Regions from separate parts of the Pantoea vagans genome, predicted to be linked through region 2. Evidence: predicted binding sites of a transcription regulator. Region 2 holds the regulator's gene; each other region holds the start of a gene.

What was found. Region 2 encodes CRP, which controls carbon source genes, mostly activating them, when cyclic AMP is high. Its sites were predicted from a motif close to ATGTGANNNNNNTCACAT; they were not measured.
Region 1: a site for CRP is predicted at 2,219-2,236, ahead of LK04_RS15020 (CdaR family transcriptional regulator). Genes of this name have one in related genera too.
Region 3: a site for CRP is predicted at 2,866-2,883, ahead of LK04_RS05250 (YfcZ/YiiS family protein). Genes of this name have one in related genera too.

What each region holds. Positions count from the first base shown of each region.
Region 1 is NZ_CP011427.1:3,204,696-3,209,380, reverse strand. Features, by position in the region: gene dgt (dGTPase) at 1-513, shown strand, start outside; gene degP (serine endoprotease DegP) at 650-2,098, shown strand; gene LK04_RS15020 (CdaR family transcriptional regulator) at 2,333-3,490, shown strand; partial or broken gene LK04_RS15015 (alginate lyase family protein) at 3,517-4,685, shown strand, end outside.
Region 2 is NZ_CP011427.1:162,661-167,345, forward strand. Features, by position in the region: gene LK04_RS00720 (YccS/YhfK family putative transporter) at 1-912, opposite strand, end outside; gene crp (cAMP-activated global transcriptional regulator CRP) at 971-1,603, opposite strand; gene LK04_RS00730 (OsmC family protein) at 1,892-2,296, shown strand; gene LK04_RS00735 (phosphoribulokinase) at 2,370-3,239, opposite strand; gene LK04_RS00740 (YheU family protein) at 3,301-3,519, opposite strand; gene LK04_RS00745 (hydrolase) at 3,522-4,538, opposite strand; gene LK04_RS00750 (LysE family translocator) at 4,599-4,685, shown strand, end outside.
Region 3 is NZ_CP011427.1:1,114,018-1,118,702, forward strand. Features, by position in the region: gene LK04_RS05235 (MFS transporter) at 1-286, opposite strand, end outside; gene LK04_RS05240 (LysR family transcriptional regulator) at 393-1,289, shown strand; gene fadL (long-chain fatty acid transporter FadL) at 1,334-2,617, opposite strand; gene LK04_RS05250 (YfcZ/YiiS family protein) at 2,976-3,272, shown strand; gene fadI (acetyl-CoA C-acyltransferase FadI) at 3,492-4,685, shown strand, end outside.

The DNA.
Region 1 (4,685 bases), 1.3 Mb from region 2:
TTACGCGTTAATGTACAAAATGTCTTGGTGAGTCATGCGGTTCGCCGCTTTGTGGATAATTTGCCTGCTATTTACGAGGGCAGCTTTAACCACGCTTTGCTGGAAGATGATGGCGATGAAGGCCGATTGTTGAAGCTATTTAAAACTGTGGCACGTCAGCAAGTCTTTAATCACCCTGAAGTTGAGCAGCTGGAATTACAGGGTTATCGCGTGATTAAAGGGCTGCTGGAAATATATCAGTCATTGATGTTGCTGGATTACGAGCAGTTTACCACGCTGATGAACGATGATTTTCTCCCTAAGCATCCTATCGAGACGCGACTGTTTCATAAACTCTCCGGAAAACATCGCAAAGCGTATCAACAGCAGATGCGCGCGCTTATCGTCGAACATAAATATCAACGCTTGTTATGGGAACGCTATTATCGTTCGCGGCTGATTCAGGACTATATCAGCGGTATGACAGATAATTATGCGTGGGATGAATATCGTCGTTTAATGGCGGTGGAATAATCCGAGTTTTGTAAAGATGAAGAATAAATTTTTACCTTTGCCCAAAACTTCATTAGGAACTTCGCGCTAAAAACTTAATCTCACCATCACGACCACAGCAATGGTCTGGCCGTAAATCTTAGAGAGACACAGACAAATGAAAAAAAGCACCTTAATGTTAAGTGCGCTGGCGCTTAGTCTGGGCATGGCATTGAGCCCTGTGAGTGTTTTCGCGGCGGAATCTGCTTCCTCCTCGAGCCAACAGTTGCCAAGCCTGGCACCGATGCTGGAAAAAGTGATGCCTTCCGTGGTGAGTATCAGCGTTGAAGGAAGTACCACCGTGAAAACACCGCGGATGCCGCAACAATTCCAGCAATTCTTTGGTGATAATTCGCCATTCTGCCAGGACGGTTCGCCATTCCAAAGCTCGCCAATGTGCCAGGGCGGCGGTGATGGCAGCCAGGGTGGTGGTGACGGCGGAGCCAATACGCAGCAGCAGAAATTCCGTGCGCTGGGTTCGGGCGTAGTCATCAACGCGGATAAAGGCTATGTGGTGACCAACAACCACGTAGTCGACAACGCCACCAAAATTCAGGTGCAGTTGAGTGATGGTCGTCGTTATGACGCCAAAGTGATTGGTAAAGATCCGCAATCGGATATCGCACTGATCCAGCTGCAGGATGCCAAGAATCTGACCGCCATTAAGATCGCCGATTCTGACGATCTGCGCGTAGGCGATTACACCGTGGCGATCGGTAACCCTTACGGACTCGGTGAAACGGTCACCTCCGGCATCGTGTCGGCATTGGGCCGTAGCGGCTTGAACGTCGAAAATTATGAAAACTTTATCCAGACCGATGCAGCGATCAACCGCGGTAACTCCGGTGGCGCGCTGGTGAATCTGAACGGTGAATTGATCGGGATTAACACCGCGATCCTCGCACCGGATGGCGGTAACATCGGTATCGGCTTCGCGATCCCAAGTGCGATGGTGAAAAACCTCACCGCACAGATGATCGAGTACGGCCAGGTGAAACGCGGTGAACTGGGTATCATGGGCACCGAGCTGAACTCCGAACTGGCGAAAGCGATGAAAGTCGATGCGCAGCGCGGTGCTTTCGTCAGCCAGGTGTTGCCAAACTCTGCGGCAGCAAAAGCGGGTGTGAAAGCCGGTGATGTTGTGGTGTCGATGAATGGTAAACCGTTGACCAGCTTTGCGGCGCTGCGTGCCGAAGTCGGTTCACTGCCAGTGGGAACCAAACTGCAACTGGGCCTGCTGCGTGATGGCAAACCCGTGAATATCACGGTAGAACTCCAGCAGAGCTCGCAGGAAAAAGTGCAGTCGGCCACCATTTACACCGGTATTGAAGGTGCCGACCTGAGCAATGTCGATAGCAATGGTCAGAAGGGCGTGCGAGTCGATAACGTGAAGGCGGGCAGTGCGGCGGCGCGAATTGGTCTGAAGAAAGGTGACGTGATCATGGGCGTCAACCAGCAGGCCATCGCGAACCTCGGTGAACTGCGCAAAATCCTCGATACCAAGCCATCCGTGCTGGCATTGAACGTGCAGCGCGGCGACAGCAGCCTTTATCTGCTGATGCAGTAAGGTTTTACGTTGTTAATCACAGGCGAGCTTCGGCTCGCCTTTTTTCGTTATGATCCCGCCCCGCGGTTAGCATTAGTACCACGATGCTTTGTATCAAATTGTGCAGATGTCCGTGTCGCAATGTGACGCTCGCCTCAATTCCCGCATTATCCATCCGGCTATGTGCAGTTGCACAATGTCAGGCGTGGTGGGGATGCGTATTCTGTCAGTTCCTCTTTATCTATGGAGCTATTGATGGCCACCTATCATCTCGATGCGCGACTGGCTCAGGATATTGTTGCCCGCACCATGCAAATTATTGACAGCAATGTCAATGTGATGGACGCGCGCGGCCGCATTATTGGCAGCGGCGATCGCGAGCGTATTGGCGAATTGCACGAAGGTGCGCTGCTGGTGCTATCACAGGGAAGGGTGGTGGACATCGACGAAGCCGTGGCTAAACATCTGCACGGCGTGCGGCCGGGTATTAATCTGCCTCTGCGTATCGATGGCGGCATTGTCGGCGTGATTGGTTTGACCGGGCAACCCGCGGCGCTACGTCACTACGGTGAACTGGTGTGTATGACGGCAGAAATGATGCTGGAACAAGCGCGATTGCTGCATATGCTGGCGCAAGATAGCCGCCTGCGTGAGGAGTTAGTGCTCAACCTGATTCGCAGTGAGACGCTCTCGCCCGCGTTAAACGAGTGGGCGCAGCGTTTGGGGATCGATCTCAATCAACCGCGCGTGGTGGCGGTGGTGGAAGTGGACAGCGGCCAACTCGGCGTTGATAGTGCGATGTCTGAATTGCAGCAGTTGCAAACGCTGCTCACCACGCCCGATCGTGACAATCTCATTGCCATCGTCTCACTCACCGAGATGGTGGTGCTGAAACCGGCTCTAAATGCGCATGGGCGTTACGATCAGGACGATCATCGGCGGCGTGTCGACCAACTGCTGCAACGTATGAAAGAGAGCGGCCAGGTGCGGATGCGCATCGCGCTGGGTAATTTTTTCACTGGTCCTGGCAGCATCGCACGATCCTACCGCACCGCGCGCACCACCATGATGGTGGGCAAGCAGCGTATGCCGGAACAGCGCAGCTTTTTCTATCAGGATTTGGTATTACCCGTGTTGTTGGATAGTTTACGTGGCGGATGGCAAGCTAACGAACTGGCGCGGCCGCTGGCGAAGCTGAAAACCAATGACAACAATGGATTGCTGCGCCGCACCCTGGTGGCGTGGTTCAACCATAATGTGCAACCCAGTGCCACTGCGCGGGCGCTGTTTATTCATCGCAACACGCTGGAATATCGCCTCAACCGTATTTCCGAGCTGACCGGGTTGAATCTGGGTAATTTCGACGATCGTTTATTGCTGTACGTTGCATTGCAACTGGATGAGCAAAGTTAAGTAATAGCAGCGGTTGGGAGAGGGTGATGCATGCATTGATGTCGCGGACGCTTTGGTTACTGCTGGGTTTGACGATCGCGGTGTCTTGCCGGGCACAGACGCCGGTGCTGGCATTCTTATCAGGCGAGCAGCTGCAGCAGGCGCGAGATGCACTGCACAGCAAAAGCGCGGCTCCTCAGACTTTCGCCGCGTGGCAGCAGTTGCAGCACGCGGCCGACCGCGCCCTGCACCAGCCAAACCCGTCCGTTACGCAAAAAGGGATGTTGCCGCCCAGCGGATCGCGACATGATTATCTCAGCCTGAGTGCTTACTGGTGGCCGGATAAGGCGAAGGAGGCGGGCTTACCGTGGATTCGCCATGACGGAGAGGTGAATCCTGCCAGTAAAAACGATCAAAGCGATGGTGTGCGTCTGGCGCGCTTTACTGCCGATCTGCAGACCCTCACCCTGGCCTGGTATTTTTCCGGTGAAACACGCTATGCGGCAAAAGCCCAATCCATGGCGCGGACATGGTTTATCGATCCTGCAACCCGCATGAACCCCAACCTCAATTATGCGCAGGGTGTGCCGGGCAAAGCGCAAGGCAGGCACACCGGCGTGCTGGATGGGCGCTATTTCGCCACGCGCGTGGTGGATGCGCTGTTGCTGCTGCAAGATTCCCCCGGCTGGCGAGCGCAGGATCAGGCCGCACTGCACGCCTGGTTTCGTGATTATCTGCACTGGCTGCAGCACAGCAAACTGGCACAGGGCGAACGCGATGCGCCCAACAATCACGGAAGTTGGTACGCTGCGCAGGTCGCCGGTATTGCCTGGTATTTGCAGCAGCCTGAGGTGATTAAGCAGATGGCTGCACTGACACGGCAAAAAATTGATGGGCAGATCCGTGCGGACGGCACCCAGCCATTTGAACTGGCGCGCACGCGCTCTTTCCATTACAGCTATTTCAATCTGCAAGCGTTGACCAGTGTGGCGCAGCTGGTGCAGCGAAGTGGGGCGGGAGATTTGTGGCATTACCATCAGCAGGGCGGTTCACTGATCGATGCACTGGATTACATGGCACCCTACAGCGATGACCGTAAACCCTGGCCGTGGAAAAATCGTGACCGGGTGAGCGTCAGGATGATTCCGCTGTTGTCGCTGGCGGATAACAGTCTGAAGAGCCATCGTTACCAACGCTGGATCGACCACGCAAGCTG
Region 2 (4,685 bases):
GATTTTTTCCAGCGCCCCGAGTGGCTTCTCCATATGGAAGCGCTCCGGCAACTGATGATAGAGAATCGCATCGGCGAGGATGCGCAGGCGCGCGGAGATGGTTTTCGCATTCCAACGGATCACCGCCTCAGCGTGGCTCTGCTCGACCAGCTTTTGCACCTCTTCCGGCTGATGCAGGCTCACCGAAATGTGTTCCTGTAAATCCAACGCCACCTGAAACGCTCGCGTCAGACGCTTATGGCTGTTATCGCGGCTGGCCGAGAGCATATGCATCTGCTGATAACAGGTGGTGATCAGATCGACGGCTTTTTGCTGGCGTGCCAGTAGCGGCGGTAACGCTTTTTCAGGATCGGTGAGTTGCGTCAGCAGCGTGTATTTCGCATCACAGTAATCTGCCAGTTCGCGATACAGCAGGCTCAGGGTTTCACGCATCGGCTGCTCTTTCCACAGCCAGAACCAAAACCAGTTAAACAGGCCGTACCAGAACGTACCGCCGATATACAGCAGCGGCGGCACCCAGACCGGCATCCTTCCAACCAGGCTGAGGCTAAAGATGGCGGCGATCAGGGTGGCTGGCAGCAAGCGGCCATGCAACGGGCTGATTTCGCCGGTGACACCAATCAGCAGCGGCAGCACAAACAGAATGAGCGGCAGCGGAATCTGATAATCCGTGAGCAACTGGATCGAAAAACTGCCGATGGCAAACAGCGAACCGCCGACAATCAGACGTTTGAAGAAGCGTTTATGCGGGGTATCCAGACCGGCCATGTTGCAGCAGGCAGGCACTAATGAGAACAACAGGCCTTTTTGCAGATCGCCAAACAGCCAGCCAAGTGCCACAGGCAGGCACAGCACCAGCGTTTGCCGCAGGGCGTAGTTGACCTCAGGATGATAGATGATTCGGCGCCACATCAGCTCATCGCAAACAAAAACGGCGCGATGTTGCCATCACGCCGTGGGTGATAAGAAATTAGCGGGTGCCGTAAACGACGATGGTTTTACCGTGTGCGGAGATCAGGTTCTGATCTTCCAGCATTTTCAGGATGCGCCCCACGGTTTCGCGTGAGCAACCCACGATCTGACCAATCTCCTGACGGGTGATTTTAATCTGCATCCCGTCTGGGTGAGTCATCGCATCTGGCTGTTTGGCCAGATTAAGCAGTGTTTGCGCGATACGGCCCGTCACATCGAGGAAGGCAAGGTTGCCCACTTTCTCGGAGGTGATTTGCAGACGACGCGCCATTTGCGACGAGAGTCGCATCAAAATATCCGGGTTTACCTGAATCAGCTGACGGAATTTTTTGTAGGAAATTTCAGCCACTTCGCAGGCAGTTTTGGCACGTACCCAGGCACTACGTTCCTGACCTTCTTCAAACAGGCCGAGTTCGCCGATGAAATCTCCCTGATTGAGGTAGGAGAGGATCATCTCTTTGCCTTCTTCATCTTTGATCAGAACCGCAACGGAACCTTTCACGATGTAGTACAGCGTTTCCGCTTTCTCACCCTGATGGATGAGCGTGCTCTTTGACGGATATTTGTGAATATGGCAATGGGACAGGAACCATTCGAGTGTAGGGTCTGTTTGCGGTTTGCCGAGAACCATTCGCTATTATCCTCTATTGTAATCGTGCCCAAAGCACAGGGGGCAGTTTTCCCTGTCAGGCGGTGTAATCGTCGAGCGTTTTATTTCCGGGTGATTCTTAAGCTACGCTTTTGATTCTTCCCGCCTTCGTCTGTTACGACGAAAATATTTTCAGCACTGTTTGTAGCACAGCTTTTGCAAGCTGTCTTCTGTTGTCTCGCTTCAGCAACAGGCGGAAGAGTCTGGATTGCTGTTTATCAACTGAAAGCGTACTCTGGCGGCAAAATAGCCACTTCAGGAGAAAGAATAATGCAGGCACGAGTGAAATGGGTGGAGGGGTTAACCTTTCTCGGAGAATCCTCATCTGGCCATCAGGTATTAATGGACGGTAATTCAGGGGATAAAGCGCCGAGTCCAATGGAGATGGTTCTGATGGCGGCGGGCGGCTGTAGCGCGATTGACGTGGTGTCTATCCTGCAAAAGGGCCGTAATGATGTGGCCGATTGCGAGGTGAAGCTCACCTCTGAACGCCGTGAAGAAGCGCCACGTATTTTTACCCACATCAACCTGCATTTTATTGTCAGCGGCAAAGCGTTGAGTGATAAAGCCGTGGCCCGCGCGGTTGATCTCTCCGCTGAGAAGTACTGTTCAGTAGCGATCATGCTGGGCAAAGGCGTGGAAATCACCCACAGCTATGAAGTGGTAGAGCTGTAATTCTACTGTAGCGGCGCGATTTATCGCGCGGTGTGATGCACGCCATACATCGTGCCGCTACAGAAATTCTGGATTATTCAATCCGTTTACCTTCTATCAGCCGTTGCACCAGCGGTGTCATGATCAATTCCATCGCCAGCCCCATTTTGCCCCCCGGCACCACCAGCGTATTCATGTGTGAAATGAACGAGCCCTGAATCATTGCCAGCAGGTAAGGGTAGGCAATCCCCTCCAGACCACGGAAATGGATCACCACAAAACTTTCGTCGAGCGAAGGGATCTCACGTGCGGCAAACGGGTTGGAGGTATCCACGGTCGGCACGCGCTGGAAGTTGATGTGGGTGCGAGAGAACTGCGGCGTGATGTAGTTGATATAGTCCTCCATCGAACGCACCACGGAATCCATCACCGCTTCACGAGAATGCCCACGTTCGCTGGTGTCGCGCACCAGCTTTTGAATCCACTCCAGGTTCACAATCGGCACCACACCCACCAGCAGATCCACATGCTCTGCCACGTTGTGCGGTTGGGTCACCACACCGCCGTGTAACCCTTCATAGAACAGCACATCGGTGTTGTCCGGCAGCGGCTGCCACGGCGTAAAGGTGCCCGGCACCTGATTCCACGGCACCGCTTCATCATAGGTGTGCAAATACTTGCGCGATTCGCCCTGACCGGTTTTTCCGTAGTGCTTGAACGTCTGCTCTAATAAACCAAAGTCATTGGCTTCGGGGCCAAAGTAGCTAATGTGACGACCCAGATCGCGCGCTTTACGGATCGCCATGTCCATCTCTGGACGGGTGTAGCGATGGAAGCTGTCACCTTCCACTTCCGCAGCGTGCAGATCCAACTGCTGGAATATTTTACGGAAGGCGAGGCTGGTGGTGGTGGTACCGGCTCCGCTGGAACCGGTAACGGCAATGATTGGATGCCTGGCTGACATAACAGAACTCCCTGTGAGGTCCGGCGATGAGCATTGTTACCACGAATTGCCGCGCGGTGCATTAACCGCGAAAATCTCGCGCAGGCATGATATTCACTGATTCATGCAGTTCAGACCACACCAGCACGACTTCGCCGCGTTCCAGTTGGCGGCGCACATCGGCCACCTTCTGCGCCAGGCTGCGCTCCTGCTCGCCGTAATCGGTACCTTCACGTAACACGAAAGTTTCAATCAGGTTTTCCAGCGTTGTCACTTCAAGTTCTTGCCAGGGAATAATCACGATCACACATCCAGATAGGTTGAAAGCCAGTCAGGTACACGCTGTTCCAGCCACATTTTCGGCTTCAGCAAGGTGCCGCCAACAAAACCAACATGACCGCCTTGTTGCGTCAGCTGATATTCAATGGAGGGTGACAGCTGTTCTGGTTGCGGTATCACTGCATCGGTCATAAATGGGTCGTCTTTGGCGTGAATGACCAGCAACGGCTTGCGTACGCCGCTGAGCAGCGGCATGGCGCTGGCACGTCGATAATAGTCATTGGCATCCAGAAAACCGTGCGCGCGTGCGGTAATCGCATCATCGAACTCACGAATGCGGCGAAAGGCGCGCAGCTGGCTCAGTTCCACCGGCAGCGTGCCGGGCCAGGCCAGCAGTTTACGCGTGGCGTTCTGTTTCAGCTTAGTGAGCAAATAGTGCTGATAGAAGCGCGAGAAGCCGGCATCCAGCTTTTCGCTACAGGGTTCAAGGGCAAAGGGAGCTGAAATCGCAACGGCGGCATCAACCAGAGCATTGTTGCCCTGCATGCCCAGCAAATAGGCCAGCATATTCCCCCCGAGTGAAACGCCCACCGCTGCCGTCGGAACCGTACCCCATTCGCGCTGGAGCCAGTGCAGGAAAAAGGTGGCGTCTTCGGTTTCACCGGAATGATAAATGCGCTGCAGGCGATTGGGCTCGCCACTGCAACCCCGGAAGTGCATCACCACTGCCAGCCATCCGCGTGCCTGGCAGGCCTGCATCAGGCCGTGAGCGTAGGGGCTGCGGAAGCTGCCTTCCAGGCCGTGGAACATCACCATGCGGGGTTTATGGCGCGCCTGCGCGGGATCTTCGCTCCACGCGAGATCAACAAAATCGCCGTCCGGCAGGTCAAGGCGCTGCCAGTGCGGGCGTAAGGTTACGCGCCGACGCAGAATGCGCGGCAGCAGTGTTTGTAGATGCGCGTTACTGAATCCGCGCAGCGGTGTAAAGCGCTCGCCGTCGGGGCGATCAAAATAGCTTGGGTAAAGGCTTGTCTGATGCATAAGTCGCTGATAGCTTCGATGGGTTGTCCGCTTTACTGGGTGAGGAGCACCCGAATATACATGGAACTGAGTCTTTTTTTATCAATGTTGGGCTTTCTTTGGGTCGCTGCCATCACGCCAGGCCCCAATAATATGTTACTTACTGCC
Region 3 (4,685 bases), 950 kb from region 2:
GCATCGAACTGATCGCGAACAGCGCCAGACCCGCAATGAAGATGCGCTTGTGACGAAGTTTATCTGCAGCTACACCTGCCGCCAGCAGGCCACTGCCAAAGGTCAGCATAAAGCCGTTGGTGAGCCACGCCAGTGACAACGGCCCACCGTGCAGTTCCATGCTGATGGCCGGGGTGGTGACCACACCGCCAGTAAAACTCAGAGGAAGCAGGAGCGCAGCCAACAAAATTGCCAGCGTCGCGCTGATCCTGACGCTTGAAGGAGAAGTGCTACTAATTTCCGTCATGAAGAGTCTCGCAAAGAGAGGGATAGTGATGTGGCAGGTTATTGCGGATATAAATGATGATAAATAGGGTTAACATCTACACTTTGCGGACATAAGGTTAATTATCATGGACAGTCTTACAGCGTTAACTTCTTTTATACGTACTGCTGAAACATTGAGCTTTGTTCAGGCGGCACAACTGCTGGGGATTTCTGCTTCTGCGGTGGGTAAGAATGTGGCCCGGCTTGAGCAGCAACTCGGTGTAAGGCTGTTAAATCGCAGCACACGCAGCGTCAGCCTGACGGTTGAAGGGGCGCTGCTACTGGCGCGTTCGCGCCCGATTCTGGAACAGTTACGTGATGTTGAAGCAGAAATCACGCAAGCCGTCGCCCATCCCAGCGGCAAGTTACATGTTTCATTACCCGTGGTGGGATACCGGCTGATCACGCCACTTCTTCCGTTATTCAGCCAGCTCTATCCCGATATAGAATTAGATTTTGATTTCAGTGACCGGCTGGTCAATGTGATTGATGAGGGTTTTGATGTCGCGATTCGTAGCGGTGAGATGCAGGACTCACGCCTGCAGGCGCGTGCACTGGGGCCCTTTCGTTTTGTGCTTTGCGCCAGCCCCGCTTATCTGGCGTTACAGGGCACTCCCTCCTGTAGCGATGAATTAGTCGATCATCACTGCATTCTGTTCCGCTTTCCGGCGACAGGTCTGATTCAAAACTGGGAGTTGGCGGATCTCCGTGTGACGGGTGATTTCCATCCTGCACACACCCTGACGGTGAACAATATCGAAGCGATGGTGCAGAGCACGTTTGCGGGCATGGGCATTAGCTATGTGCCGGATTTTGTGGTGGGGGATTTGCTGGCGCAGGGTACATTAGTGGAAGTGTTGCCAGGCAACTGTATTCGCGAAAGCGGTTTTTCGGCGATTTGGCCCGGACGCTATTTGTCACCCCGCGTGCGCTGCTTTATCGACTTTTTAGCGGAACATTGGCCGGTAGCGCGCCGTCAATAAAAACGGCGACATCACTGTCGCCGTAGTTCATAGCGATGCTGGTTTTAGAACTTGTAGTTAAAGTTCGCGCCGTACAGCCATGCGGTACCATCGGAATTAAAGGTGTAGTTACCTTCTTTGATGGTGACTTTTTGGCCGTGCATGTATGAGACACCAACGTCAACTGACGCATCTTCGTTAAATGCGTAAGAAGCACCTGCACTCAGCCACAGGCGATCCTGATCCGGGATCGAGATAGAACGCTTGTCAGCCGGTACTGGGCTGTCATCAAAGGCGATACCGGTACGGAAGGTCCAGTTGTCGTCATAGAAATAGGAAGTACCCAGCGCGATGCGGTAAGCATCATGGAAGCCTTCATCTTTATAGAACAAGGTCTGTCCGTTGCTGCCGGTGGCTTTCAGCTCCTGGAACTGGCTCCAGCTGGTATAGGTCAGGCTGTAGTGAACGGCCCACTGAGGCGCGACTTTGTTGTAACCTGACAGCTCCCACATTTCCGGCAGGTTCAGGGTTAATGAACCCGGAATAGTTGAACCGCCCGTACCATACGGCAGACCCAGCAACTGTGCCTGCGGCAGTGAGTTCACGTAAGTCGGCAGGTTGCTGCGATAGTTGCCGTCAAAGTCGATTTTGACTTCTGAACGATAGGTGAAGCCATAACGATTATTTTTGTCCACTTCATACAGGATGCCGGCATTCCAGCCGTAACCCCATTTGTTGCCGTTCAGATGCGCAATCTGCGTATTGGCAGGAATGCCGAGTGCGGCACCGGATTCTCCCGCGTAACGCTCGATTTTTGCTTTGGCATAGACTGCATCAAAACCGACACCGAAGCTGAAGTGCTCGTTCAAACGGTAAGCGGTGCTGATATTAAAATTACCGGTCTGCAAATCGGTTTTGCCGCCGTAACCGCCCGCGGTATAGCCATCATTGAATTCGGTGGCAAGACCGTAATTGGAGGTGACAGATGCGCCTACCCACCACTGATCATTGATCGGGTGAACATAGTGAATATTGGGCACCCACTGATTTGGGGCAATATTTTTAGCATCAAGGCTGCGGCCAGAAGGGCTGGTACCCGTAATATTGACGTCAGGATCGATATAAACAGCACCGATGGAGAACGAAGGACGATCCATCAATGCCATGGTCGCGGGGTTGCGACTGGCGGATGCGGCGGTATCGCCCATCGCACCTTCACCCGAATATGCACGACCTAAACCAATTGCTGAGAATTCATTAAGTTGAAAGCCTGCGGCGTAAACATGGGAAGAGACGAGCGCCACTGCAGCTGCCACAGCTGACTTTGCAAACAGGTTCTTATGGTTCATGACCACAACCTCATCTAGATTTATTATTAAACGTTGTTACGTCGCGTAACAAAGGACGGCGGATTGTAGGGACTGACGACAAAGACACATATCAGACCAGTGCGACGAGTATAGGTCCGACCTGTGTATTTGTTGCAATATTGTTTTTTAAATATTTCCAATTTGATCGACAAAATCAGATCTGCTTAACAAAATCTTGTCGATGCCTCTCCAGCATAGCGGTCAAATTTGTTTTGGATCAATTTTTAGTGTGATATTCGTCACTTAGCTGCTGAGAGATAGATGCCAGGGCGCGTGGAGCGTACACTTTGCGATAGAAAATGATCCGATTGTGTCGATTTATCGTCAGGAGAGAGCAATGACTGATGCCATTAAAAAATGCAGTGCTAACGAAACCGCAGCCTGTTGCTGTGTCGATGTGGGCACCGTGATGGACAATACCGATTGCACGGCCAGTTGGTCGGGCGTGTTTGCAGACCGCCATGCGGCGGAGGCGATGCTGACGCACCTGAGCGATAAAGCTCGTCAGGTTGAGTCCGAACCTTGTGATATTCGCGCAGACTTTGTTGAAGAAGCGGCTGCTGTTCGTCTCAATATCGATTTCACCTTTGCCTGCCAGGCCGAGACGCTGATTTTCCAGCTCGGCTTACGTTAATCCTGCGGCTGCCGGAAGCCCTCTCGGCAGCGTTATACCCTTCATACTTCAAGTCCCCATGAGGGGAGTCGAATTATTTTGGGTATATTTCTTTTTCGTGTCTTCCCTCGCACTTTTTTTCTTCTGTTATTGGCGACTTAGCAGCACCTGGTTAACACTGATGATCAGGTCAGACCTGTTTGGCAATGATGCTACGGTCGTAAATTACAGGTGAGTGCAATGAGCAAAGCGCAGCCGCTGCTGACGCGTCAGGGCGAACGTATCGCCATAACCCACGGATTACGGACACCTTTTGCTCGCCAGGCGAGTGACTTTCATGGCATCCCAGCACTTGAGCTGGGGCGCATGGTGGTGTCTGAACTCATGGCGCGTAGCGAATTACCGGTCGAGGTAATCGACCAACTGGTATTTGGTCAGGTGGTACAGATGCCGGAAGCGCCAAACATTGCGCGTGAGATCGTGCTGAGTAGCGGGTTGAGTGTGCACACCGATGCTTACAGCGTTAGCCGGGCTTGCGCCACCAGTTTTCAGGCCGTGGCCAATGTGGCTGAAAGTTTAATGGCGGGCACCATCAATGCCGGGATTGCAGGTGGAGCCGATTCATCCTCCGTTTTGCCGATAGGGGTCAGTAAGACGCTGGCGCGTGCGCTGGTGGATCTCAATAAGGCCCGCACCTTTAGCAAGAAGCTGCAAATCTTACGTCGTCTGCGCCCACGCGACCTCTTACCGGTGCCACCGGCCGTTGCGGAGTATTCCACCGGTTTGCGCATGGGTGACACCGCCGAGCAGATGGCGAAAACCCATGGCATTACCCGTGAACAACAAGATGCCCTTGCACTGCGTTCTCATCAGCATGCGGCCCGCGCCTGGCAATCTGGCGTACTGGCGCAAGAAGTGATGCCCGCTTTTGTGCCCCCTTGGAAAGCCCCGATCGAACAGGATAACAACATCCGTTTCAACGCCAGTGCCAGTGATTACGCCAAACTGCGTCCAGCCTTTGATCGTCGCCATGGTACGGTGACCGCCGCCAACAGCACGCCACTGACCGATGGCGCAGCCGCGGTGATTTTAATGCGTGAAGGCCGCGCGCGTGAGTTGGGTATTCCGCCATTGGGCTATTTGCGCAGCTATGCCTTCACCGCCATTGATGTCTGGCAAGACATGCTGCTGGGTCCTGCCTATGCGTCCCCGCTGGCGCTGGAGCGAGCAGGCATCACCCTCAACGATTTGACGCTGATTGATATGCACGAAGCTTTTGCCGCGCAAACGCTCGCTAATCTGAAAATGTTCCGCGATGAACGCTTTGCCCGCGAGGTGCTGAATCGACCGCATGCCTTGGGTGAAGTCAATGAAGAACGATTCAACGTGCTGGGGGGATCGATTGCCTATGGTCATCCATTTGCTGCCACGGGC